DNA from 3 places in the Arthrobacter sp. NPDC058130 genome. Region 2 is predicted to be linked to each of the others. Evidence: riboswitches for the same ligand, from Rfam matches in the RefSeq annotation. Region 2 holds a riboswitch; each other region holds the start of a gene.
What was found. Region 2 has a riboswitch for cyclic di-AMP ahead of ACFVTM_RS20025 (NlpC/P60 family protein). Riboswitches for the same ligand answer to the same signal wherever they lie in the genome.
Positions count from the first base shown of each region.

Region 1: it holds a riboswitch for cyclic di-AMP, as region 2 does, so the genes downstream of both, ACFVTM_RS18810 (hypothetical protein) here and ACFVTM_RS20025 (NlpC/P60 family protein) in region 2, are expected to answer to the same signal.
Region 3: it holds a riboswitch for cyclic di-AMP, as region 2 does, so the genes downstream of both, ACFVTM_RS07625 (hypothetical protein) here and ACFVTM_RS20025 (NlpC/P60 family protein) in region 2, are expected to answer to the same signal.

Region 1 covers NZ_JBHVTV010000013.1:47,883-55,404, forward strand. The annotation lists gene ACFVTM_RS18800 (glycosyltransferase family 39 protein) at 1-1,215, opposite strand, end outside; gene ACFVTM_RS18805 (glycosyltransferase) at 1,216-2,739, opposite strand; gene ACFVTM_RS18810 (hypothetical protein) at 2,922-3,746, opposite strand; cyclic di-AMP (ydaO/yuaA leader) riboswitch at 3,749-3,906, opposite strand; gene ACFVTM_RS18815 (ATP-binding protein) at 4,078-5,700, opposite strand; gene ACFVTM_RS18820 (response regulator transcription factor) at 5,722-6,462, opposite strand; gene ACFVTM_RS18825 (hypothetical protein) at 7,056-7,522, shown strand, end outside.
Region 2 covers NZ_JBHVTV010000015.1:16,726-24,247, forward strand. The annotation lists gene ACFVTM_RS19995 (alpha-mannosidase) at 1-1,050, opposite strand, end outside; gene fdhD (formate dehydrogenase accessory sulfurtransferase FdhD) at 1,140-2,012, opposite strand; gene ACFVTM_RS20005 (molybdopterin molybdotransferase MoeA) at 2,113-3,603, opposite strand; gene ACFVTM_RS20010 (DUF6457 domain-containing protein) at 3,600-3,887, opposite strand; gene ACFVTM_RS20015 (molybdenum cofactor guanylyltransferase) at 3,909-4,586, opposite strand; gene ACFVTM_RS20020 (HNH endonuclease) at 4,648-5,148, opposite strand; gene ACFVTM_RS20025 (NlpC/P60 family protein) at 5,369-6,127, opposite strand; cyclic di-AMP (ydaO/yuaA leader) riboswitch at 6,424-6,607, opposite strand; gene ACFVTM_RS20030 (M23 family metallopeptidase) at 6,730-7,522, opposite strand, start outside.
Region 3 covers NZ_JBHVTV010000002.1:756,085-763,606, reverse strand. The annotation lists gene ACFVTM_RS07660 (hypothetical protein) at 1-221, opposite strand, end outside; gene ACFVTM_RS07655 (aspartate/glutamate racemase family protein) at 503-1,156, shown strand; gene ACFVTM_RS07650 (glycoside hydrolase family 16 protein) at 1,246-2,352, opposite strand; gene ACFVTM_RS07645 (esterase/lipase family protein) at 2,634-3,491, opposite strand; gene ACFVTM_RS07640 (DNA alkylation repair protein) at 3,771-4,457, shown strand; gene ACFVTM_RS07635 (cation:proton antiporter) at 4,516-5,742, opposite strand; gene ACFVTM_RS07630 (hypothetical protein) at 5,879-6,133, opposite strand; cyclic di-AMP (ydaO/yuaA leader) riboswitch at 6,305-6,506, shown strand; gene ACFVTM_RS07625 (hypothetical protein) at 6,511-7,185, shown strand; gene ACFVTM_RS07620 (sensor histidine kinase) at 7,317-7,522, opposite strand, start outside.

The sequences.
Region 1 (7,522 bases), on a different contig from region 2:
GGCGGTGACGATCAGCCAGCAGCCCCACAGCAGGAGCGCCGCACGGGACTTTGAGGTCCGGGCCTCGCGCCGGGTGAACCAGAGCCCGGCGGCTAGCAGGATCAGGGCGGCCGGCAGCAGCCAGGACACCTCACCGCCGAAACTGGTCCCGAACATGCGGGTGATCCCGGCCGTGCCGCCGAAGCCCACGTTCCCGTTGCCGCCCGGGCCGCCGGCATTGCCGCCGAAGCCGCCTCCGGGCATGCCCCCGCCGGACCCGGTGATCCGCCCCAGGCCGTTGTAGCCGAACGTGAGTTCCAGGAAGCTGTTGGTCTCCGAGCCTGCCATGTACGGGCGGACCGAGGTGGGGGTCAATTGGAACAGCCCAATGTAGCTTCCGGCCACCACCACAATGCCCGCGGCGGCGGCCAACAGGTGCAGGAGCCGGCGGCCGAGTGTGGTGGGTGCCGCCCACAGGTAGGCCAGTGCCAGTCCGGGAACGATCAGGAAGCCTTGCAGCATCTTGGACAGGAAGGCCAGGCCGATCACCGCGCCGGCCGCGGCGAGCCACTTCCAGCCGGCCTTCTCGATGGCGCGCGTGGTGAGGTAGGCGGCCAGCACCAGGCACACGGTCAGCATGGCGTCCGGGTTGTTGAACCGGAACATCAGGGCAGCCACCGGGGTCAGCGCCAGGGCGCCGCCGGCGAGCAGGCCAGCGGCCGGTCCGGACACCCGCTTGACGGTCAGGTACAGAAGCCCGACGGCGGCCACTCCCATGAGTGCCTGGGGAATGAGCATGCTCAACGCCGAGAAACCGAAGATCCGACCCAAGAGGGCGGGGATCCAGAGGGCGGCCGGCGGTTTGTCTACCGTGATGGCGTTGCCGGGGTCGAGGGAGCCGAAGAGCAGCGCGGTCCAGTCCTTGGTCCCGGCCTGAATCGCCGCGGCGTAGAAGGAGTTGGCGTAGCCGGTGGCTTCCAGGTTCCACAGGTACAACGCGGCGGTGACCACCAGCAGCAGCGCTGCGGAGGGCCGGACCCAGCGGGGCTGCCGTCCGAACAGCAGGCGGTCCCGGCGGCTCAGGGGTGCGGGCGGGTTGGGTGAGGGCACGTTGGGTGAGATCAGGGCCGTGCCGGTGTCCTCGGATGCCGGGACAGTCGTTTCCTGGTCCAGGGGCGGGCTGCCGGCCGTTGATCCGGCCTGGGCTCCGGCGGTGGGGCTGACGGTTGCCGTCATTTACTTGGCCTTTTCTGTGCGGGGGAGGGAAGCCTCAGCGGCGGCGGACGCCGCGACGGTGATGGCGGCGGCGGGCGTCGGAACGGTGCTTGCGTCGGGCGTCGGAACGGTGCTTGCGTCGGGCGCCGGAACGGTGTCGGTGCGCCGGGGGCGGAAGACCACGAGCCGGAAGAGCAGGAACTTCACCGCGGTGGCGGCCAGATTGGCGGCCGTGACCGTCAGCAGTTCGAGCCAGCGGTCCGGTGAGGCTCCCGACGTGGCGTGAACCAGGGCGAGTGCGCCCGAGGTCAGGGCCAGCCCGATCCCGAAAACCAGCAGCCCCTCGAAGTGGTGGCGTGCCGCCTGGCTGCTGCCCTGGATGCCGAACGTGAAGCGCCGGTTGGCCGCGGTGTTGACCACGGCGGTGGTGAGCAACGCGAAGAAGTTTGCCAGCTGCGGGTCCATGATCCCGCGGCAGAGCAGGAATATCGCCAGGTACGCCACGGTGGAGGCCACGCCGATGCTGCCGAAGCGGACCAGCTGCCCGAAGAGGCTTCCGCCGGGGCTTTGTTCCTGGGACCGCGAGGAGGCCGGCAGCGGTCCGCGGGCCAGGGCGGCGCGCAGTTCGGGGACAGGGATCCGGCCAGAAACCAGGTCCCGGCTCAACCGTGCCATGCCGCGCAGGTCCGCGAGGGCAGTCTGGACGATGTCCACGCTGGAATCGGGGTCGTCTGTCCAGTCCACCGGCACTTCGTGGACGCGCAGGCCGCACTTTTCCGCCAGCACGAGCAGTTCGGTGTCGAAGAACCAGGCGTTGTCCAGGGTGTGGGGGAGCAGTTGCCGGGCCACGTCCGCCCGGATCGCCTTGAACCCGCACTGGGCATCACTGAAATGGGCGCCCATGAGGGACTGCAGCAGGAAGTTGTAGCTGCGCGAGATGAACTCCCGCTTGGGTCCGCGGACCACGCGCGAGTTGCGGGTCAGCCGGGTGCCGATTGCCAGGTCGGAGTGCCCCGAAATGAGCGGGGCAAGCAGGGGGCCGAGGGCCGCCAGATCTGTGGAAAGGTCCACGTCCATGTACGCCAGGACCGGCGACGGCGAGGAGAGCCACACCTTGCGAAGCGCATTTCCGCGGCCCTTTTCGGCCATATGGACCACCGTCACTTCCCGCAACTCCCGGGCCACGCGCTCCGCCGTCTTGAGCGTTCCGTCGGTGCTGGCGTTGTCCGCCACCGTGATGCGGAAAGAGTGCGGGAAGGCGCCGAGAAGGTACGCGTGGAGCCGGCGCAGGCACGCTTCAAGGTCCCGTTCCTCGTTGAAGACCGGGATCGTGACGTCCAGCAAGGGTGTGCTTGCGCGCGTGTCAATGGGTGCGCGCCGGCCGCCGGGACTGGCAAGCGCTCCGGCGAACGGGCCCGGGGCGGGCGCGTCGGCCAAAGCAAGCCCTGACGGTGCAGGTCCGGACGGGGAGGGCGGTGCCGCCGGACCGGCCGGCGTCGCCGTGGAACGGGACAGGGTTCCTGTGGCCTGGTCTGTGAATGTCATGGCTCAACATTCCCGCCGGCCCATATGAGGGCTTTAGGGCCAAGCTGTGCGGGGGCTGTGGAAGTCCGGCGAGCCAGACCGGCCAGTCAAAACCAGTCCGGCCGCGGACGCACGGGAGGCCCCGGATCCACATGGATCCGGGGCCTCAACCACCCTGCCTGGGCAGTACGGCTAGTGCCGGTTTAGTACCAGTTGTGTGCGTAGTGGAAGTTCAGCGCGCCGCAGGGGGAGCCGTAGCGTTCCTTGACGTAGTTCAGGCCCCAGTTGATCTGGGTCCGGTAGTTGGTCATGTAGTCGGCACCGGCGCTCGCCATCTTCGAGGCGGGCAGGGACTGGACCACGCCGTAGGCGCCGCTGCTGGCGTTCGTGGCGGTGGTCTTCCAGTCCGATTCCTTGGTCCAGAGCTTCTGCAGGCACTGCATCTGGCCCGCAGCCCAGCCGTAGTTGCCCAGCTGGGACGCGGCGTAGGCCTGTGCTCCGGCAGGGTCGTCGACAGCCACCGGTGCGGGGGCGGGTACAGCTGCCGGTGCCGGCGCGGGGGCCGGAGCGGCTGCGGGAGCCGGCGCCGGGGCCGCTGCGGGGGCCGGGGCGGCTGCCGGGGCCGGCGCGGGAGCAGCAGGCGCCGGGGCGGCCGGGGCGGCAGCGGGCGCTTCGGCGGGCTTCGCCTCTGCGGCCTGGGCTGCCCCGCTGCTCTCCGCGGGGGCAGAGGGAGCAACCACCTGGACTCGTTCGAAGTTCAGCTTGGCCAGCGGGTCCGCGCTCATGGGCGTCTGGCTCGCAACGTTGGCGCGGGCGCCGGGCTCTGCCGCCTGGCTAGCGGCGGCGCCTCCCACCAGCAGCGCGCAGGCGGCGGTGACGACGGCGGCGCGGCGGGCAGTGATGCCGAGACCGCCCGCCAGCCTGGACAGGGCGGATGCCTGCTTGGCTGGTTCGGCGCGGTGGCGCGACTTGGGGGAGCGGGCATGGGAACCGCCGTCAGGGCGCGTTTGTACCTGGAATTCAGTCATGATGGGCCTCTCAACGCCGACGGAGTTAGCTGTCGGGTTCGGATGAGGTCATCCGGCCGCACGGAGAATCACGTGTCGGCTTCACCCCGAGGGCGCATGAATGCAGAATGCCCGGGAACTCTGGGTCCCCCGCCTCTGCCTGGTCCAGCGGAATCCGGGAAGCGGCAGAGTTTGGCGTCCATCCGGATATACGGCACAAATGGCGGCCGCACCCCAACGACGCTACAGGACCTCGGCGCTTAAGTCACATTTTGGTAACAGGAGTCACAGCGGCGGGGTGTCGGCTTGCGCGGGACTGACGGTGGAGGCGAGGCAGGATTTCCTGCGGGGACTACGCCGACGGCGGCGCCGCGGGCAGCCGCACCGCAAACTCCGTGCGTCCAGGCCGGGAGGTGACTTCAACGGTGCCCCCGTGGGCCTCCACGATCGACTGGACTATGGACAAGCCCAAACCGCTCGTGCCTTCCGACGTCGGGGTGGCAGCAGCCGCGCCGGCACCGCCAGGGCTGCCGGAAGAAACGCCGGGTGCACCGGAAGCGGCACCGGAAGCTGAGCTGGGGCCGGCCCCGGACCGGGCCCCCGCCGTCGCGACAACCGGCGCATTTGCCGGGGTGGCGGCGGGATTGGTGCGCGCGGCGTCGGCCCGGGCAAAGCGGGCGAAGACCCGGCCGATGAATTCCGGGGCGATGCCGCTGCCGTTGTCCGTCACGGTGACCACGGCGCTTCCGTCGGCCGAACGCATGACGCCCGTGACCACCTTGGTCCCTGGGTCCGTGTGCTTGCGCGCATTCGACAGGAGGTTGGCGAGGACCTGGTGAAGCTGGCTCGCATCGCCGCGGACCACCACGGGCTCCTCCGGAAGTTCCAGCTGCCAGACGCGGTCCGGAGCCATGACTTTCTCATCGCTCACCGTCTCGATGGCCAGCTGGGTGAGGTCGACGTCGCTGATCTTCAACGGCTGCCCCTCGTCCAGGCGCGCCAGCAGCAGCAGGTCCTCCACGAGGGTGGTCATCCGTTCGGACTGGCTTTGCACGCGGGCGAGGGATCTCTGGCCGTCGGGGGTGAAGTGCTCGGTCATCCGCATCAGCTCCGTGTAGCCGCGGATGGCCGTAAGCGGCGTGCGGAGTTCGTGCGAGGCGTCGGCGACGAACTGCCGCACCTTCATTTCACTATCCTGCCGCGCCTCGAGGGCGTTGGAGACGTTGTCCAGCATCTGGTTCAGCGCGTAACCTACGCTGCCCACCTCTGTTCCTTGGTGGGCGGCCGACGCCGGGACGCGCACCCCGAGGGCCACCTCGCCGGCGTCCAGCGGGAGGCGGGAGACCTTGGTGGCCACCTCGGACAGTTGTTCCAGCGGCTTCATGGTCCGCCGGATCAGGGCCGTGCCGGCAAGGCCGATCAGCACGAGTCCGCCAGCGGACACCACCACCATGGTCCAGACCAGCGAAGTCAGGGTATTTTCCTTTTCTGCCAACGGAAGACCGGTGACAATCACGTCGCCATAGGGTGTGCGGACGGCGGTGAGCCGGTAGGCGCCGGCCGAGAGGGTCCGGTCCACGGGCACACCGTTTGGGGTGAGCGCTAGGAGGACCGCGTTGTCGTCGGGGGAGAGGCTCTTGCGGGTGGCGTCCCCGGCCAGGAATCCGGGGTTGCTGACCTCGCCGTCCTGTATGCGGGCATTGAGCGTCCCGATGCCCTGGCCCCGGGCTTCGAGGGGGTCGGGGCGGCCGCCGCCGGTGCCGGGCAAGGGCCGGACGAACTCGCTGGACCGGTGCGAAGCGTTGCTGAGCTGGTCATCGAGCTGCCGGGTAAGGAACAGGTCCATCGAGGCATAGCTGAACAGTCCTACCGCGCCGCAGATGGCGACGAGCAGCGCCATGGCGACCAGGACTAGCCGGGTGCGCAAATGCCACGTAGACGGGTTGCGCCAGTCGCGTCCGGGGACGCGGGTCATGCCGGAAAGAGTGGGCACTGATCAGTCCGCCGGTTTCAGGACATAGCCGGCGCCGCGCACCGTGTGGATCATGGGAGCGTGGTTGGCGTCGACCTTCTTGCGGAGGTAGGAAATGTACAGTTCCACGATGTTCGCCTGCCCGCCGAAGTCATAGTCCCAGACCCGGTCTAGGATCTGGGCTTTGCTGATCACCCGTTTGGGGTTTTCCATGAGGTAGCGCAGCAGCTCGAACTGCGTGGCGGTCAGGTGCAGTTCCTCACCGGCCCGGGTGACTTCGCGGGTGTCGACATTGAGCACCAGGTCGCCCACCACCAGTTCGGCGGTGTCCATGGCGGCCACGCCGGAGCGCTGGACCAGCCGGTGCAGGCGCAGCAGGACCTCTTCCATGCTGAACGGCTTGGTGACGTAGTCATCGCCGCCGGCCGCCAGGCCGGTGATCCGGTCCTGGACGGCATCCTTCGCCGTCAGGAACAGCGCGGGCACTTCCGGCGCGAACGCGCGGATCCTGCTCAGCAGCTCGACGCCGTCGAACCCGGGCAGCATCACGTCCAGCACCAGTACGTCGGGGCGGAACTCTTTGGCGAGCCGGACCGCAGCGGGTCCGTCTGCCGCCACGGCCACTGACCAGCCGGCCATCCGCAGCCCCATGCTCATGAGTTCGGAGAGGCTGGGTTCGTCATCCACCACGAGGGCGCGGATGGGGGAGCCGTCCGGATGCGTGAGCTGGGGAAGGTTGTTGGTCATGGAGTGCGGAGTGGCCATGGGACAACTCTCCGATCTGCCGGTTAGGTGGGGCTTTGGGGACCCTGTGCGGCACCTGTGAATCCCAGCCTAGCGAGCTGGAAGACTTTACGGTGCCGGGTGGGGCACTGCGGCAGCACTGAATCCGTCCCTTCTTTGCCCTGCCCCAAAGGTCACAGGCCCGGCTGTCGGCCCGCACAGCCCAGGCACAGGATCGCTCAGCACTCTGGGGTGAATACCGATCCGCACCCAAAGGAGAAACACCATGAGCGGTCAGCATCCCGGAGCCGGTTCCGGCCCAGCCCCCGGCAACGCTGCGGCGCCCGCGCCTGTGACCACGCCCCAGGCGGCCGGACAGATGGACGCCGCACCGCAGGCGGCCGGGCAGTACGACGCAGGACGCCATGACGCAGGACGCCATGACGCAGGACCCTACGACGGTGGCCAGCCCGACGGCGGCCAGCTCGACGGCGGGTGGCCGGCAGCGGCCGCTGCGCCCGGCTGGGGTGCGCCCCCGGCTTCGAACGTTCCGACAACGGCGCCGGGGTGGGGCATGCCGCGGCAGGAGCAGGCGGTGCCCGCAGCTGCCGCCGGCTGGGGTGCGCGGGGAGCCGGTGCCAAGAAGCCTCGACGACGGCCCCCTGGACGCTCAAGCGCGGGCTCGTCGTCGCCGGGGCCGCAGCAGTCCTGGCAGCGGTACAGGTGCCGGGGTCTATGCCCTGACCTCAAGTTCAGCCGCAGCCGACGGGACGGCGGGCGCGGCCGCTGGCGGGGCTGCCGGTGGGGCGGCCGGCGGCCAGGGCTTCGCGCCCGGAATGCCCGGCTCGGCGCAGGGCGGGTTCGCGGGAGGCGGAATGCCCGGGCAGGGCGGTCCCGGCGACTTCGCCGCCGGTGGGATGGGCAGCGGATTCTCCTCGGCAGTGCATGCCGAATACGTCGTGCTGCAAGGCAGCGAGTACACCACCATGGCCGAGCAGTTGGGCGTTGTGAGCGAGGTCAGCTCCTCCTCCGTGACGGTCAAGAGCAGTGACGGGTTCACTCGCAGTTATGGCTTGGGCAGCGATGTGGTGGTGAGCAATCT
Region 2 (7,522 bases):
CATGGCCTCGCCGCCGGGCATGTTGGAGTCCGATTCGACCCACATCCCGCCAACGGGAACGAACTGGCCCGCGCGGACTTTGTCCCGGATGCGTCCGAACAGCTCCGGGTAGTACTCCTTCATCCAGGCGAGCTGCTGGGCCGAGGAACACGAAAAGATGAATTCGGGATACTCGTCCATCAACGCCACGACGTTGGAGAACGTCCGGGCGCACTTGCGGATGGTTTCCCGGACGGGCCAAAGCCAGGCCGAATCGATGTGGGCGTGACCCGTGGCCACGAGCCGGTGGGCCGAGGAGTAGGCCGGCCGGGACAGGACATCGGCCAGCGCGGCCCGTCCGGCGTCTGCGGTGCCGGCGACGTCGTCGGGGTCCATGATGTCCAGCATGCGTTCGAGCGCCCGCAGGATTTCGTGGCGGCGGGGCAGGTCCATGGGCAGTTCATGCATGAGCCCGCTGAGCGTGAAGATGTCCTGCTGCAGTTCCCAGGCCGCCTGGTTGCGTTCGGCGATGGCGATCCTGCCCAGACGGTATTTGGGTTCGCTGCCTGAGGTGGCCTTGTCGCCGTAAGGCGTGGCGGCGAAGGTCCAGTTCTGGGACAAGTCGGGGTTGGCCGCGGCTTCGACATAGAAGTCGACGGCCATGCCGCTGCCCAGAAGCTTGAGCGGAATGTACTGGTTCCGCGGTGAAATCGCCTTGATGATGGTCCCGTCGGGCCGCCAGGCGATGCCTTCGCACTGGAAGCCCGGGGCGTCGCCGCTGAAACCCAGGTCCACGAGGACTTCCACCGAGGTGCCGGCCGCGGTTCCCCAGCCGTCCGGCACTTCTCCCCGCAGCCGGAGCCACTTGGTGCTCCATGGCCGGCCCCAGGCCGTCCCGTGTTCCTGGGGCGCGAACTCGTGCCGCAGGGCCTCGAGCACGGGCACGGGCTCGTCCGGCGCGTCCCAGCTGCTCAGGGTCAGCGGGACGCTGCGCGGGTAGACGGCGGGGGCAATGCGGTCACGCAGAAAGCGGTCCAGCCGGACTTCCGTAAGACGGCGGTCGTCGTGCAATGTGTTCCTCTTCAGCGCTGGGGGTCCGATTGGCTCCAATCGATGGATAAAACTTACGTCGTGGGGAACCCGTTGGCCAAGTGTTGCTATTAGCCGGCCGCGGGGGCCGGGACTGCGACGCGCTGCTGGCCTGCATAGACGTTCAGGCTGGTCCGGCGGCTGAACCCTGCCAGGGTCATCCCGCTGGCCTCGGCCAGTTCGACAGCCAGGCTGGAGGGTGCACTGACGGCGGCGAGCACCGGGATGCCGGCGAGGGCTGCCTTTTGGACGAGCTCGAACGATGCCCGGCCGGAGACCTGCAGCACCGTGCCCCGGAGCGGCAGCAGGCCTTCGCGGAGCGCCCAGCCCACCACCTTGTCCACGGCGTTGTGCCGTCCGACGTCTTCCCGGAGGCACAGCAACTCCGCCGAGCCGTCGTCGGCGATTCTGAAGAGTCCGGCGGCGTGCACGCCGCCGGTGAGGTCGAAGACCTCCTGGGCGGACCGGAGGGCGTCCGGGAGGGCCGCGAGCGTTTCGACGGGAACGGTCAACGGATCCTGTGCCGGGCTGTAGTGGGAGGACTTGCGGACGGCATCGATGGAGTCCGTCCCGCAAATGCCGCACGAACTGGACGTGAAGACGTTTCGGCCGGTCTCCGGCAGGACGACGTCGGGCCGCAGTTGGGCCTCCACCACGTTGAACGTCTGGATCCCGTCGGCGTCTTCGCCGGCGCAGAACCTGAGCGAGACCAGCTGCTCGGGAGTCCAGATGATCCCCTCGGAGACCAGGAACCCCGCGACGAGGTCAAAGTCGCTGCCGGGCGTTCGCATGGTGACGGAGAAGGACATGTTTCCGAGCCGGATTTCCAGCGGTTCCTCGACGGCGAGGACGTCCTCCCGGTGCCGGACCGGGAATTCGAGGGCGTGCGCGGACCCGTCCAGGACAATTTTGTGCACTTTGCGGCGCTGCGTCACGCGGCCCATCCGGTACTCCTAAGCAATAGGGTTTTCGCTGATTCCATCATTGCAAGTGCCTGATCCTGAAACCAGCACTGCCGGCGCTCCGGCCCGGTTCGGCGGGCGCTCAGCCCAGGAGGGCGCTCCAGTCCACCGGCCCGTCGCTGGCACCGGTCTTCCTGGCGGTCCGCTTCGCCGCAGGCTTCGCCACGGGAGCTGCCGAAGCGTCGGGGACCGGCGCGCCCCACGGGAGCGCGAAGGCGGGGACCAGCTCCCCCAACTGCACGCCATGGGGCGGGACCACCAGGACGCCGTCGGCGGCGGCCAGGCCCCGCATCATTCCCGGGCCGGTGTGCTGCGCCGGGGATGCCATGCCGTAGAGCAGCCGGAAGGGCATGAGCCGGGTCCGGCCGGGATCGGCGTCAATCGTCGAGCCGCAGGGCACCTCGCTGAGCGGCGGGATGGAACCGCGCCCCAGGGCCGCCAGGAGCGGGGCTCCGATGGTGGACAGCGCCATCATGGCCGCGAGCGGATTTCCCGGCAGGCCGAGGACATACCGGCCGTCCGGCAGTTCGGCCAGCACGGCCGGGTGGCCCGGCCGCATGGCGATCCCGTCGATCAGCAGTCGTCCGCCCAGCTCGGCGACGGAACGCCGGAGGTGGTCGGTTCCGGAGCGTCCCGTGCCGCCGGTGGTGATGACGACGTCGGCAGGCAGGCTTTCGCTGCCCGTGGCGAGGGGATCGCCGTCCTCGAGCGCGGCGAGCCATTCGGGGTAGGAATCGCCGACTTTCACTTCTTCGGTGCAGATCCCGCCGAGCATGCCCACCACGGCTGCCAGCTGGGGTCCGAAGGTGTCGCGAACCTGTCCGGGGGCCGGCGTCCCGGATGCCACCACCTCGGCGCCGGTGAACACCAGCCGCACCACGGCCTTGCCGAGCACCGGAAGGGCGTCGTGTCCGGCCAGCGCGGCGAGGGCCAGATGGGCGGGGTTCAGGACCGCGCCGCACTTGATCAGGAGATCCCCGGCAGCAGCTTCCTCTCCGGCCTTCCTGATGTGGTCGCCGTTGCGCGGGTCCCCCGGTTTCGCCGTGCCGCCCAGCTTCAGGACGGGCAGGCCGTCCTCGTCGGCGTCGATGACACCGCTTTCGCTGCGCAGCACGGCCTTGGCCCCGGCCGGGATAAGGCCGCCGGTGGCGATCGGGCTTGCCTGATGCGGTGCCAGCCGCTGGCCGGGTTCGGCCAGGATCCAGGGGCCGCTGCCGTTGACGGCCCAGCCGTCCATAGCAGAGGAGGCATAGTGGGGCATGTCCTGCAGGGCAAGCACGTCTGCTGCCAGGGTGCGGCCCAGCGCCTGCCGGAGGGGGACGGGGGCGGCCGGGATGGGTGCGGCGCAGTCAAAGGCGAGCTGCCGGGCCTCCTGCCATGTGTGGGCCAGGTGCCGGTGCGGAACGTCTGCGTCCTGGTCTGCGTCCTGGTCTGTGTCCGGGTCCGCTGCGTCCGCCTCCGGTGCGTCCGCCTTGACGGCGTCCGGGTCCGCGAGAGGTTCCGCGGGACCGCCCTCGGGGCCGTTCCCGCCATGGACGGCCGGTCCGGCGTCGTCCCCAGCCGCAGGCGTCATGCCCCGGAAGCTTCGGCGGCCGCGTAGTCCTTGGCGAGCCGGCGCGCTACGGCCATGGCGTCCTGCATGGACACGGAGTCCGTCGCCTGCCCGGAGCCGGAGGCCAGACCGGCGGCATAGCCGGCAATGAATGTGGTCAGCGGCGCCGCGGGGCGCACTACGGAGTGGGCGGCCACGCCTGCCAGGGCGAGGACCTCGTTCACGTCAATCTCAACGTCTTCCAGCTCCAAGGCCTGGAGCAGGGCACGGCACCAGTCTTCCAGCGTTTCATCCTGGCTTTTCACCGTTTGCCTCCATGGTCGAGTTCAGCTGCGGGGTTCCGGCCCGGAGCCCGGACCGAGGTGTGGAAACCTGCCGGATATCCCCAGTGCGGACGCATCATCCCAGGTATCAACGTCATCAGTGGACCCCGGGGGAACGCGAACTTCCCGTACGTCCAGACTAGCAAGAAGGGCGAAGACCGATGCGTTTTCCAGACTCCCCCGGTGCCGTGCGTCCGTAACACTTCGTTGTAGCGCAGCTGTGCCATAAAAGCCCGCGAGCGGCTGTTTCCGGCCGTCCTCGGAGACGGCCATGACCCCGTCGCCCCGGTGCTGGTCCTTCGCTGCTGCCAGGGAGACGGCCAGCGATTCGGCCAGGACCCGGACGGCGGCGGCGGACCTCGGCATGTCGCAGGCAAGCACCAGGGTAAACGGCGCCGGACCGGCGTCCCCAGGCCGGCCGGCATGGTCTGCCGCCAGCGCGTCCAGGCCTGCGGCGATAGCCGCGGCCGGCCCTGCGAAGGGCGGCTCTTCCCGCCAGGTCAGGACGCCGTCGGGAAGGTCCCCGGGGTCCGGCCCGACGACGACGGCGCGCCCCGCCGCGCCCGCGGCGCGCAGCGACCGCTCAAGGAGGGTGGCGCCGTCGTAGACCAGCCGGGATTTGGGCACGCCGCCAAGGCGGGAGGACCTTCCCCCGGCAAGAATGATGGCATCGAACTCCACCGGTTCAGCCTAGCGCGGCGCGGGCTGCCCCCGAACCAGGGCAGGCCATGCGCCGGCCAGGTCAGGCGGCTGATTCCGGCAGCAGGAACGGATCCCAGGCGGGCGTCGGCTTCTCGAGTTCCTTGATCTGCCAGATCGCGCCCTTCGGGGGGCCCGGAACAAACCCGAGCTTCCAGCCCATCTCCGCGGGCGTGTGGTCGCTCTTGGCGTTATTGCACCGCAGGCAGGCCGCCACCAGGTTCTCCCAGGAATCGGCGCCGCCCCGGGACTTGGGCTGGACGTGGTCGATCGTGTGGGCCGCTTTGCCACAGTAGGCGCAGCGGTGGGCATCGCGGCGGAGCACGCCGCGGCGGCTCACCGCTGTCATCGTGTTGTACCTCGGACGGATGTAACGGTTCAGCAGGATCACGGACGGGCGGCCCAGAATGTCCTGGGGGCCAACAACGGGGTCGTCCCCTTCCGCCACAACGCTGGCCTTTCCGGTCAGGACAAGGACGAGCGCCCGGCGGAACGTGATTACCGCCAGTGGTTCATATCCAGCATTCAGAACGAGAGTGCGCATCCGCATACCTCTTCACGGCCGCACCCGCCAGCGGCACGAGGGCCGGCTGCCCTCTGCATGGTCGGGCTATGGATCGACAACACAAGAGTAAACACTCAGGTGCCGGATCACCGAATATTTTTTCATCGGCGCGGCCCTCCGCGCGCAAAGTTCATGGCACGGCAACGCAAAAGACCCCCGCCAAAGAGCGGGGGTCTTTCGAAGTGCTGGAGCTCTGTCCCTAGCCGCCGACGCGGATGAAGACCGGGCCGGAGCCGACGTTCACGCTGTACAGCGCGGTGGTGCCACCGTTCCAGCCGCCGTGGACTGCCATGCCGTTGCCGACGTAAACCGCGATGTGGGCCATGCCCACGCCACCGTTCTGGTAGTAGGCGAGGTCGCCCGGGCGTGCCTCGGAGGCGCTCACGGTGCGGCCCAGGGACAGGTAACCTGCCGGCCAGCCGTGGTAGTGGATGCCGGCCGCGGCCAGGGCGTTGGTGGCGAGTGCGGTGCAGTCCTGCGAAACGCCGATCTGTGCGTACGCAGCAGCGGCGATGGTCGCGCCAGAGCCGCTGCCGATGCCGGCCGGAGCCTGGGCAGCGACGCCGCCGCTGACGCCAAGCTCGGTGCCGCCGGCGCGGGAGGCCGTGGAGTCCTGGACCTGCACAACGGGCTTCGGGGCCTCGACGACGGGAGCCGGCGTGGTGGTCACGGCGGGCTTCTCGTAGGAGATCGCGATGCTGGATGCGGCCGAGATGGTGGCCGGGGTGGCGGACTGGACTTCCAGAGCCGAAGCGGAGGTGGATTCGCGCTGAACGTTGGTCTCAGCAGCGTTGGCTGCGATTCCGCTGGTCAGGACCAGACCGGAGGCTGCGGCGATGACCGCGGCCTGACGGCCCATGCCGCCGGCGTTGTCGCCGACAGCCTTTGCAATAACAGCCAGCGAGTTGGTCTTGGTGACCTCGGCTCGGTGCCGTGCAACGGTTGCACGAGTAGTCATTAAGTTCTCTCTTTCGTGATCCTTGGACCGCGCGCTTTCGGGCGCGGACTGAGGACGCTCCGGCATCTTGGGGGTACGCCGGATCGCCCCGAAATTGGGTTACTTAGCGAAGGGTGTACTGCGAAGACGCGCCAAATGCGGAAACTGCATGCTGTCCGGGCTCGGTAGAGAATGAGCCTGCGGAACGTGATCCCATCCGGGCACCAGCAAGGGCGGCACGTGATGTGGATTCCGGCGAGCTCAAAAGAGCCTCACCGGTGCGCATGCGCGCAGAGTTGTGGCGTGAAGACACGAAAGTAGCCTCTCCCAATGCCTACGAGGTGAGCTGTCGGATTCGGATGGGAGTCACCCGGCCGCGCTGCTTCCTGGGAAGCTTTGCGACTTAACCCCTAGGCCTTCTTTCGAAGGCCAAAATTGGTTCCCCCGCCCCTGCCAGACGATGTAATGCGAACGGACCTTGAGCGGTGGCAGAGCTAGGCAATCCACTCAAGAGCGCCAACTTCGGAAAAGTTGGCGTGCTTCAAACCCTACAGCAGTCCGGACTCAATGTCACATTCAGATCACGGCGTGTCACAAGGATTCGAGAGCGGTCCATCACCTTTTTAGAGCCAACCGAGGGGGTCAACGACGTCGCCGTTGACCATCACTTCAAAGTGAAGGTGGCAGCCGGTGGAGGCGCCTGTAGTCCCGCTCATCGCGATGATATCGCCGCGCGATACCTTCTGGCCGACCTTGACCGAGGCCGAGGACAGGTGGTTGTAAGTGGTCTCCAGGCCGTTGCCGTGGTCGATCACGACGCGGTTTCCACCGCCGTAGGGATGCCATCCGTTGAAGGTCACGGTGCCGCTGGCGGCCGCATGGACGGCCGTGCCGCACTGGGCGGCGAAGTCCTGGCCGCGGTGGAACTCGCCCGCACCGCCGGTGATGGGGCTGACGCGGTAGCCGAACGGCGAGGCCGTGACCATCTGGTCCAGCGGCGCACCGAGGGTGCCGGCCGATGCCGCGCGGGTGATACTTCCCACAGACTGGGCGCTGAGGAGCTGCTTGAGCTTGCCGTCCGGATCACCCTTCGTGGTGACGGCCGTTCGGCTGAAATCGACCTTTGCGGCGGCGGCAGCCGTGACATCCGGCTGCACTGCAGCGGAGAGGGCGCCTGTCCCGTCAGCGTTCGAGGCCAGTACCGGGCTCGTGACGGGGACCGTCACGGTGAGGACCAGACCGGTTGCGGCCAGTGCGATGCCGGCCTTCTGCCCGACTCCGCTGGCCGAGGCGAATTCCGTTACCTGGCGGAACGGACTGCGCCGCCGGCGGCGTTCGTCGCGGTGCGCGTCGCGGGGGCGCTCGGCCATATGCGCGACGACGGGACGCGGCTCCGGAGCGGGACCGGTCGCGCGG
Region 3 (7,522 bases), on a different contig from region 2:
AGGGCGAGTTCCGGGTGTCCGGGATGCGCAGCAATATGCTGGCGAAGCAACTCGCGGGCCCGGTCGTGTTCCGGGGCGGTGTCGGCGAGGACGGCTTCAATGATCCTGGCGGACTGATGTCTGATTCCGGCAGCAGAAGCGGCATGCTCCGCACCGGATCTCAGTCCATCGAGATCCTGTTCTTCGGGGCGTCCTGGAGTGGACGAGGGCTCCACCGACATGGCTATTCCTTTGATCAACGTTCCGGCTGAGCCCGGAACCGGTCTGCCGCCTTCCCCCCACCCCGGGTCGGGGACCCGGATCCGAAGACGGACCACCGAGACAAACGATACAACGACGCAGGGCGGGCAACCTTAACTTGAGCGAAGTTTTCGCCAAGATGATGCACAAGTTGCGATGCGGACCGCCGGGCTGCACCTGGATTGGTCATCTCCCCGAAAAGACCCGGAAATACTCGCCGAGTAGCCTCGCAGCAAGGAATCCGTTCGAAAGGTAGTGCATCATGCGTGTTGGACTGATCCGGGTGATGACGACGTCGGACCGACGCCTGCTCCACGCCCACGGGAAACTCCTGCAGGAGGCATTCGGATTTACCGTCACCTCCCGCTGCATTCCGGACCAGCCGTCCGGCGTTTACGACCAGGCGTCGCTGGAGTCTGCGGCACCGAAAGTAGTCCAGTTGGCGCGGGAAATGGCCGGGGACGCCGACGCCCTGATTGTCAGCTGCGCATCCGATCCTGGGCTGGCCGCCACCCGGGCGGCCGTGGATATCCCGGTCATCGGGGCGGGCTCCGCGGCCGCGGCCGCAGCACTGACCTTTGGCGGACGGATCGGCGTCCTGGGACTCGGCGCCCATGTGCCGGGCCCGATCGCGGAAGCACTGGGCGAACGCATGCTGCTCATCGACGGGGCCGGGCGCGTTGAAACGCCTGACGAGTTCCTGATGCCTGCCGGGATTTTCGACGCCCTCGCCGCAGCCCACATGCTGGTTGATGCCGGCGCCGACGTCATTGTCCAGGCCAGCACTGGCCTGAGCAGCATCGGCATGGCGGGCGTGCTCCGCCGCCAGCTCGGAGTTCCGGTCATCGACGCCGTGACGGCAGCCGGGTCCATGCTGGTCGCAGCGGTGGTTCCCCGGGAGCTTCAGGCGGTTTGAGGTCGGTTGCCGGCGGCGTGCCTCGGCCAACGACAAGTCAGCCCCGCGCCCCTTCTGGGGTGCGGGGCTGACGGGTTGCCTGAGCCGGTCTACTTGTAGACGCGGACCCAGTCCACCTGCATCTGTGAAGGCTTGGTGGCCGATCCGTCAGGGAACCAGTCCAGCTGCAGCGTCTGGTGCATGCCCACGGAGGGCAGGTGCGCGGTGTTCGTGTCGGAGAAGGTCTTCACGCCGTCGATGTAGCCGGTGATGCCGGACGGGGTCCACTCCACCGCGTAGTTGTGCCACTGCGTGGTGTCGATCGTCTTCGCCGATGTGGTCTGGAAGTTCGAACCACCGCAGGCGTAGTGCAGGAAGAACTTGATCTGGGCGGTGTTGGTGCTGCCCTCGGCGTAGTCGATCTCGGCGCAGTTGGGGGAGGTGTTGTTGTTAGGCCACAGGATCAGCACCGGGTGGTACTTCGGGTCCCGGGCGCTGGTCCGCATGCGCGTCTCCCACTTGCCGTACTTCTGTTGCGCAAACTTGGCCGACATGCCGCCGGTGGTGCCGGCCGAGTTGCCGCTGACCGTGGCCACGCCATTGGCAACCGACCACGCCTGCGGGCTCCGTACGCCCTTGCCGGCATGTCCGGACCCCTTGAAGACGCTCCACTTCGTGGAATCGGGGGCGCCGGCCTTGGTGAACTCGTCGCCCGCAACAACCGCACCCCAGCCGCGGGCAGTGGCGGCCTGCGAGCCATCGCCCGTCGCGGCGACGGCGGCTTGGGCGGCAACGGGCGCAGCGGCTTGGGAAGAAACCGGCGCGGCAGCCGGCTTCGCGGCGGGGACGACCTTCGAGGTCGACGTCGACCCCGTAGCGGCTGCGGTTTGAGCGCCAACAGTGGCGGCGGGTGCCGGGGGCGCGACGGCGGCGGCTGGTGCCGCCTCAACTCCGGGTTCCGTCGGGGCAGCTGGGGCACTGCCGGCGGGTTTGGCGGCAGCCCCGGTCGCCGCCGCCTTGGGGCTGGTGGCCGCCGACGATGTGGAGGCCGCGGCGGCGCCCGAGGCCTGGGTAGCCGTCGAAGAGGCTGCGGCTCCGGTCGTGGACGCGGCGCCGCACCCGGTCAGGGACAACGCACCCAGGGTCAGCGCGATGGCGACCTTGTTGAGCTGCTGGTTCTTGGGCTGTGCTTTTTTGAACGGTGTTTGCTTAAACAACGGACCCCTCCGGGCTTTGTGACTGGCACACACAACCGTCGCGGCCAGGGCGTCGGCGAGTGCGGGAAGCTTCATCCGGCCCCTGCCTCAAGGGCATGGGCGAGCAGACGCCGAACGGCGCAACCGGGGCCGGCATACGGGCGCTCCGGGGCCCTGCATTCGGGCCAGGCCTTCACGGCCAGTCGTTTACGTTACCGGAACGTTACCTTGGTCCGCAAGCCTCCCAGCGGTGCGCGACGGGCTGGATGGTGCATGGCACCTTCGCCCCCAAGGTCCCTCCGCTACGCACAGCTGGGCTGATATTTCGGGTTGCCCGGCCTGCCCGCCGGCTGGCCAAGCGCGTCCGAGACGAGGCGTTGGGTGACGGGGTCGTTCGGAGCCTGGCCATGGTCACTCACGTCGGTTGGGCACTTGTCCTGGATGGTGATGTTGGTGACCTGCCGGCGAGGGCCGGCAAGGAACTGACTGGGGTAGGGCGTCACCACCGCGTCGTGCGTCGTCGAAATCACGGTGTACGCGGGGCCGGGAACTGTGTCGCCAATGGAGTTGAGTTCGGTGAGGAATGGTGAACCTGCTTGCTGGTCGACGCAGGCTTGGCAAATGGAGCCTCCCACGGAGGTCGCCCGCTGAATGCTGTCCAGCGACGGCGTGATCAGACCGCGGGTGCCGTGGTTGGACGGCGCAATGCCCACGAGGTGGTTCACCTTGTTCGCGCCGCCGAGGAATCCGAGGTAGTAGCGGGGCATCATGCCGCCCTGGCTGTGTCCGACGAGATCAACCTTCCTGGCGCCCGTCGAGGCCAGCACTGTATCGACAAACGAGGCGAGTTGCCGGGCCGAGTCTGCCACAGGACCCGTGGCGTAGACGCCGTTGGTCGCACCATAATTCAGCGCGAAAACACAGTAGCCTTGGCTTTTTAGCGCTGGCGAAAGCGTCGCCCATCTCGTCGCCATGTTCGCAAATGTTCCCGGCACCAGGATCACCGGGTAGGGGTGGGCTGTCGACGGCTTGCAAGACCAGTCATTCGCACCGGGCGGCGAAACGTCGGCGGTTTGGGCCAGGGCTGCCGGCATGCCCGTCATGGATGCGCAAAGGAGTGCCAGGGTTGCGAGTGCCGCGGGCGTTCTGCGGTGGGACACGGAATACCTCTTCAACTGGACGCGTCAGCTGTGACGGTCTGTCTGATTGGCAGTGAGGTGGAGGATCCGCCCCGGCGGTGATCCGTCTCACTTCCATCGCTTCATGTTAAGAATGGCCCTCCACGGACGCTGTCACGTTGCACGTTTGTGCGGGCCTTTGGGCTGGAGGTGCGATCTGTCTGCCTAGATGGACCGCGCGGCTGCACAATTGTGCATATGTCGGGCTTAGGCGGGTCTGCCGCCCCACAGCCGGCGCACTTTCCGGGAAAGAATGGACGGGTGAGTGAGGCTGGCGAATTCATCGACCTCTCGCTGCAGCGGGAAGGCTCCTGGCACCGCGCCGACGAGCTGGCGTCACGGCTGGAACAGGAGCCGGGAGGCCGCGGACTCCGGTTCTACGGTGCCTCCGTGGGTGCCGTGCGCGGAACCGTCAGGGATGCCGGTCGCCGCTATCCCGGTCTGTCCCGCGATGAAATCACTGCGTTGAGCTCCGAACTGTGGGGCTCGCAGTTGTCGGCAGCACCGGTTTTTGAACGCCGCCTCGCGGCCGTGGTCCTGCTGCAGACCAATGTGAAGCTGCTGACCAATTCCGACCTCACCCGGCTGGAGGGTTTCATTCGGGAGGCGCGGCTGCGGGACCTTGTGGATCCGCTCGCCATCGACGTCGTCGGTCCCCTGGTGGACGGACTCGACGTCCTGGCCAGGGTGCGGGCCGACAGCGTGCTGGACCGGTGGGTGCGCGAGCCCGATGCCTGGTTGCGCCGGGCAGCGCTGCTCTCGCCGCTGCTGGCGCTGCGCGCCGGCGCGGGGGACTGGGACCGGTTCATCCGTCACGCTGCCGCGGTGCTCGGCGGGCCCTCCGGGGAGTTGACCGCCGACGTCGGTGCGGTCCGGGAAGCGGTGTCCCGCGTCCGGACTGAGATGGCCACGAGGCGACCCGAGCTGCCATTCACGCCCGTAGGGTGACGATCTAAAACAGCCGGCCCGGGTGCGTCCTTTCGGGTCCTTCAGGCCCTCGCCCCGTTCAATCCTTGGGCCCGCCCGGCCCTCCGCTCCCACCTGGCCCGCCTGGCCCGACCGCGCTGCTGCCGGTATCGCCGGACCTGCCGGCGGCATTTGCGGGCAGCGAGAAACCCCTGGCGGCCCGTGACCCGGCGACGGCGCTCGCGGCTATGGTGACCAGCGCGCCCACCAGCAGGGCCGCGGCCTCGCCGGGGAGTAGGACCTGGAGCTGCGTCCCGATGCTCGCCGCCGCGGCAGGTATGCCGAGTTGGGCTGCCGACAGCACTCCGAGGGACAGCGGGAGCCCCAGTACCACCAGGGTGGTGTGCGTCAACAGGGCGCCGACGCCCAGCGCCACACCGAGGGCGATCATGTCCGGATGTCCGGCCAGGTCCTTGAGGGTCAGTGATGCGCCCAGCCAGACGAAGAACACCGGACCCAGGAAGCCGTCGCTGAGGGCGAACAGTTGCCGGGCCAGGCGCCTCGGTTCGCCGACGGCGGCCACCGCCAGGCCGAGGGAAAAGCCCGCCAACATCACGGACACGTTGCTCCACGTCGCGACCGCTGCCAGGGCGAAGAGGACCACCAGTTGGATCCGCAGCTCGAGGGCAAACTTGCGGCTTTCCGAAAGTCGGTGCAGGCGCCCGTTGATTCCCCTGCGATCAAGCCAGCGCAGTACGACAAAGATAACCACCGCGCAGCCGGTCACCGTGAGCACGCCCAGCGCCGCCCGGAGAGCGTGCGGCGGGTCCACCACGAGCGGCAGCGCCACTATGCAGGCTATGTCCGCGACGGCCACCTGCGCGGTCATGGCGATGACATGGGGTCCGCCGAGCCGCAGGGAATCGAAGATCGGGAGGACCAGCGCCGCTGAGGAAGAGGCCAGCAGCACCGCGTAGAGGGGAGCATGTCCAGTCCCGAAGAGCAGGCCGATGCCGATGCCGACCGCCACCGCTGCCGCAGCGCACGCAGCGGCGCGGCGGGAACCACTGCCGAGGGCGGAGCGGATCTGCGGATCCCGCACGGGAACATGGGTTCCGGCCACAAACATCATCAGAGCAAACCCGATATTGGCCAGCAGGCTGAACGTCGGGTCCGCCGGATCAACCAGGGCCAGGCCCGAGCGCCCGATCGCGATGCCCGCCAGCAGTTCGCCCAGTACCACCGGCAAGCGCCAGCGCACCGGCAGCGCCAGGAGGGGGCCGGCCAGTGCGACGACGGCGATCAGCGCCAGGGCAAGGAACGTCACGGCTCGCCCCTGCGGCCCTGCCCGGGGCCACTCGGGGCGGCAGGCCCGACCCGGGTGACGGCGTCCGTGGCCGTCGGGTCCTTCGTCATGGAATGAGATTAGTCCCGTTGACCGTGCAGCGGGCCGGGGTTCCCAATCAGTTTGCTGACCGCCGCTCCACCACCGCGTACGCCTTTCCGTCCAGGAAGGCCCAGTCATTGACAACCATGTATCCGAGCGAGTCCACCCGGTCATTGAGGACGTGTTCGTCGAAGCCCCTGTCGCGCGGTTCCGCATCCCAGGTGGCCACGTGGACGTCCCGGCCGTCCAGGACCAGCAGCTCGGTATTGACGTCGAAATCCTCCTTGGGCTGATTGCTCAACTGGCAGATGGCGACACACAGGCGGTTCATTTTGGGCCTCCGCTTCGAGGTGGTGCTGATGGCATCATCCTACGTTCGGATGCTGCGCCGCCCCATGGGCAGTTGGTGGGCAGCACTGTGGCCTCCGTTACCTGAATGTGACATTGGCGTGCGGTTCGCGTTACGGTGGTTAAGTGCCTGTTGTTTCCAATACGGGCGCTCCCCAGCCGATTGCCTAACTCTGCCGCGGCCCGGGGGTAACTCGCATCGACGCCGGCAGAGACGGGGAAACCACTTTTGGCCTGCTGCCACGCAGGTCTTGGGGTGAAGCCGCACAGCGCCCGCCATGACGGGCCCGGGAGTGCGGCCGGGTGACTCCCATCCGAATCCGACAGCTCACCTCGCAGGCATTGGGAGAGGCTACATCCATGTCTTCAATCAGTACTTTTGCGCGCCATACAGCCGTTCTCGCCGCCGCCTCCGGGCTGGTGCTCACGGGCTCGATGGCCGCCAACGCCGCCCCGGCACCCGTGCAGCGGGACTCCGCTCCGGCGTCGAACGTGAACGTCGCGGGACAGGTCAGCGCTCCCGTCAGCGCCGATTCCAGCGTCAAGATCAGCTTCGACCGCCCCGCGGTGGCCTCCGTCGCCGCACCGGTCATCGAACAGCCCGTTGCCGCGGCACCGGCTCCCGCAGCTGCCCCGGTTGCAGCGCCTGCAGCAGCACCCAAGGCAACCGTGCAGGTGCAGGCCGCTCCCGTTGCCGCGCCGGCTGCGGCGCCTGCCGGCGGACGCAACGCCATCATGCTCGCTGCCGCCTACAGCCAGGTGGGCATCACCCAGGACTGCACCGCCATGGTGGAAAAGGCCCTTGGCGCGGCAGGCAAGCCCGTTGGCGACATCGGTCCCCGGGCATTCCTTGGCCTCGGAACCGTTGTGGGCACCCCGCAGCCTGGCGACATGGTGGTCCAGTCCGGCCACGTGGGCATCTACGCCGGCAACGGCCAGGTGGTCAGTGGCGGCATGAACGGCAAGAACCAGACGATGGTCCACCCGCTGTCCTGGCTCACGGCGACCGGTGGCGTGACCTTCGTCCGCGCCTAGGCCGTACGGCCCACGGGGCTAGACAGTCCGGAAAGACCGGCGATCGTTTTCCTTGGGGGCAACGATCGCCGGTCTTTTCCGTGCCCGAAGTCTATGCCCGGGACTCCGGTGACCGGCCCGCGGTCCGCACGCTAGGGATTCCCGCTTCCGGCCAGCGGAAGCGTCAATTTCATGACCGTTCCCTCGGCACCCGTCGCGGCCACTTCGACGGCGCCACCCGCAGCAACGGCGATCTCCCGGACCAAAGCCAGGCCGATGCCAAAGCTCCGCTGTCCGTGTGTGCCGCCGGTGCTGGGGGTCCGCACGAAGCGGTCAAAGATCCGGGCCTGGTCCACGC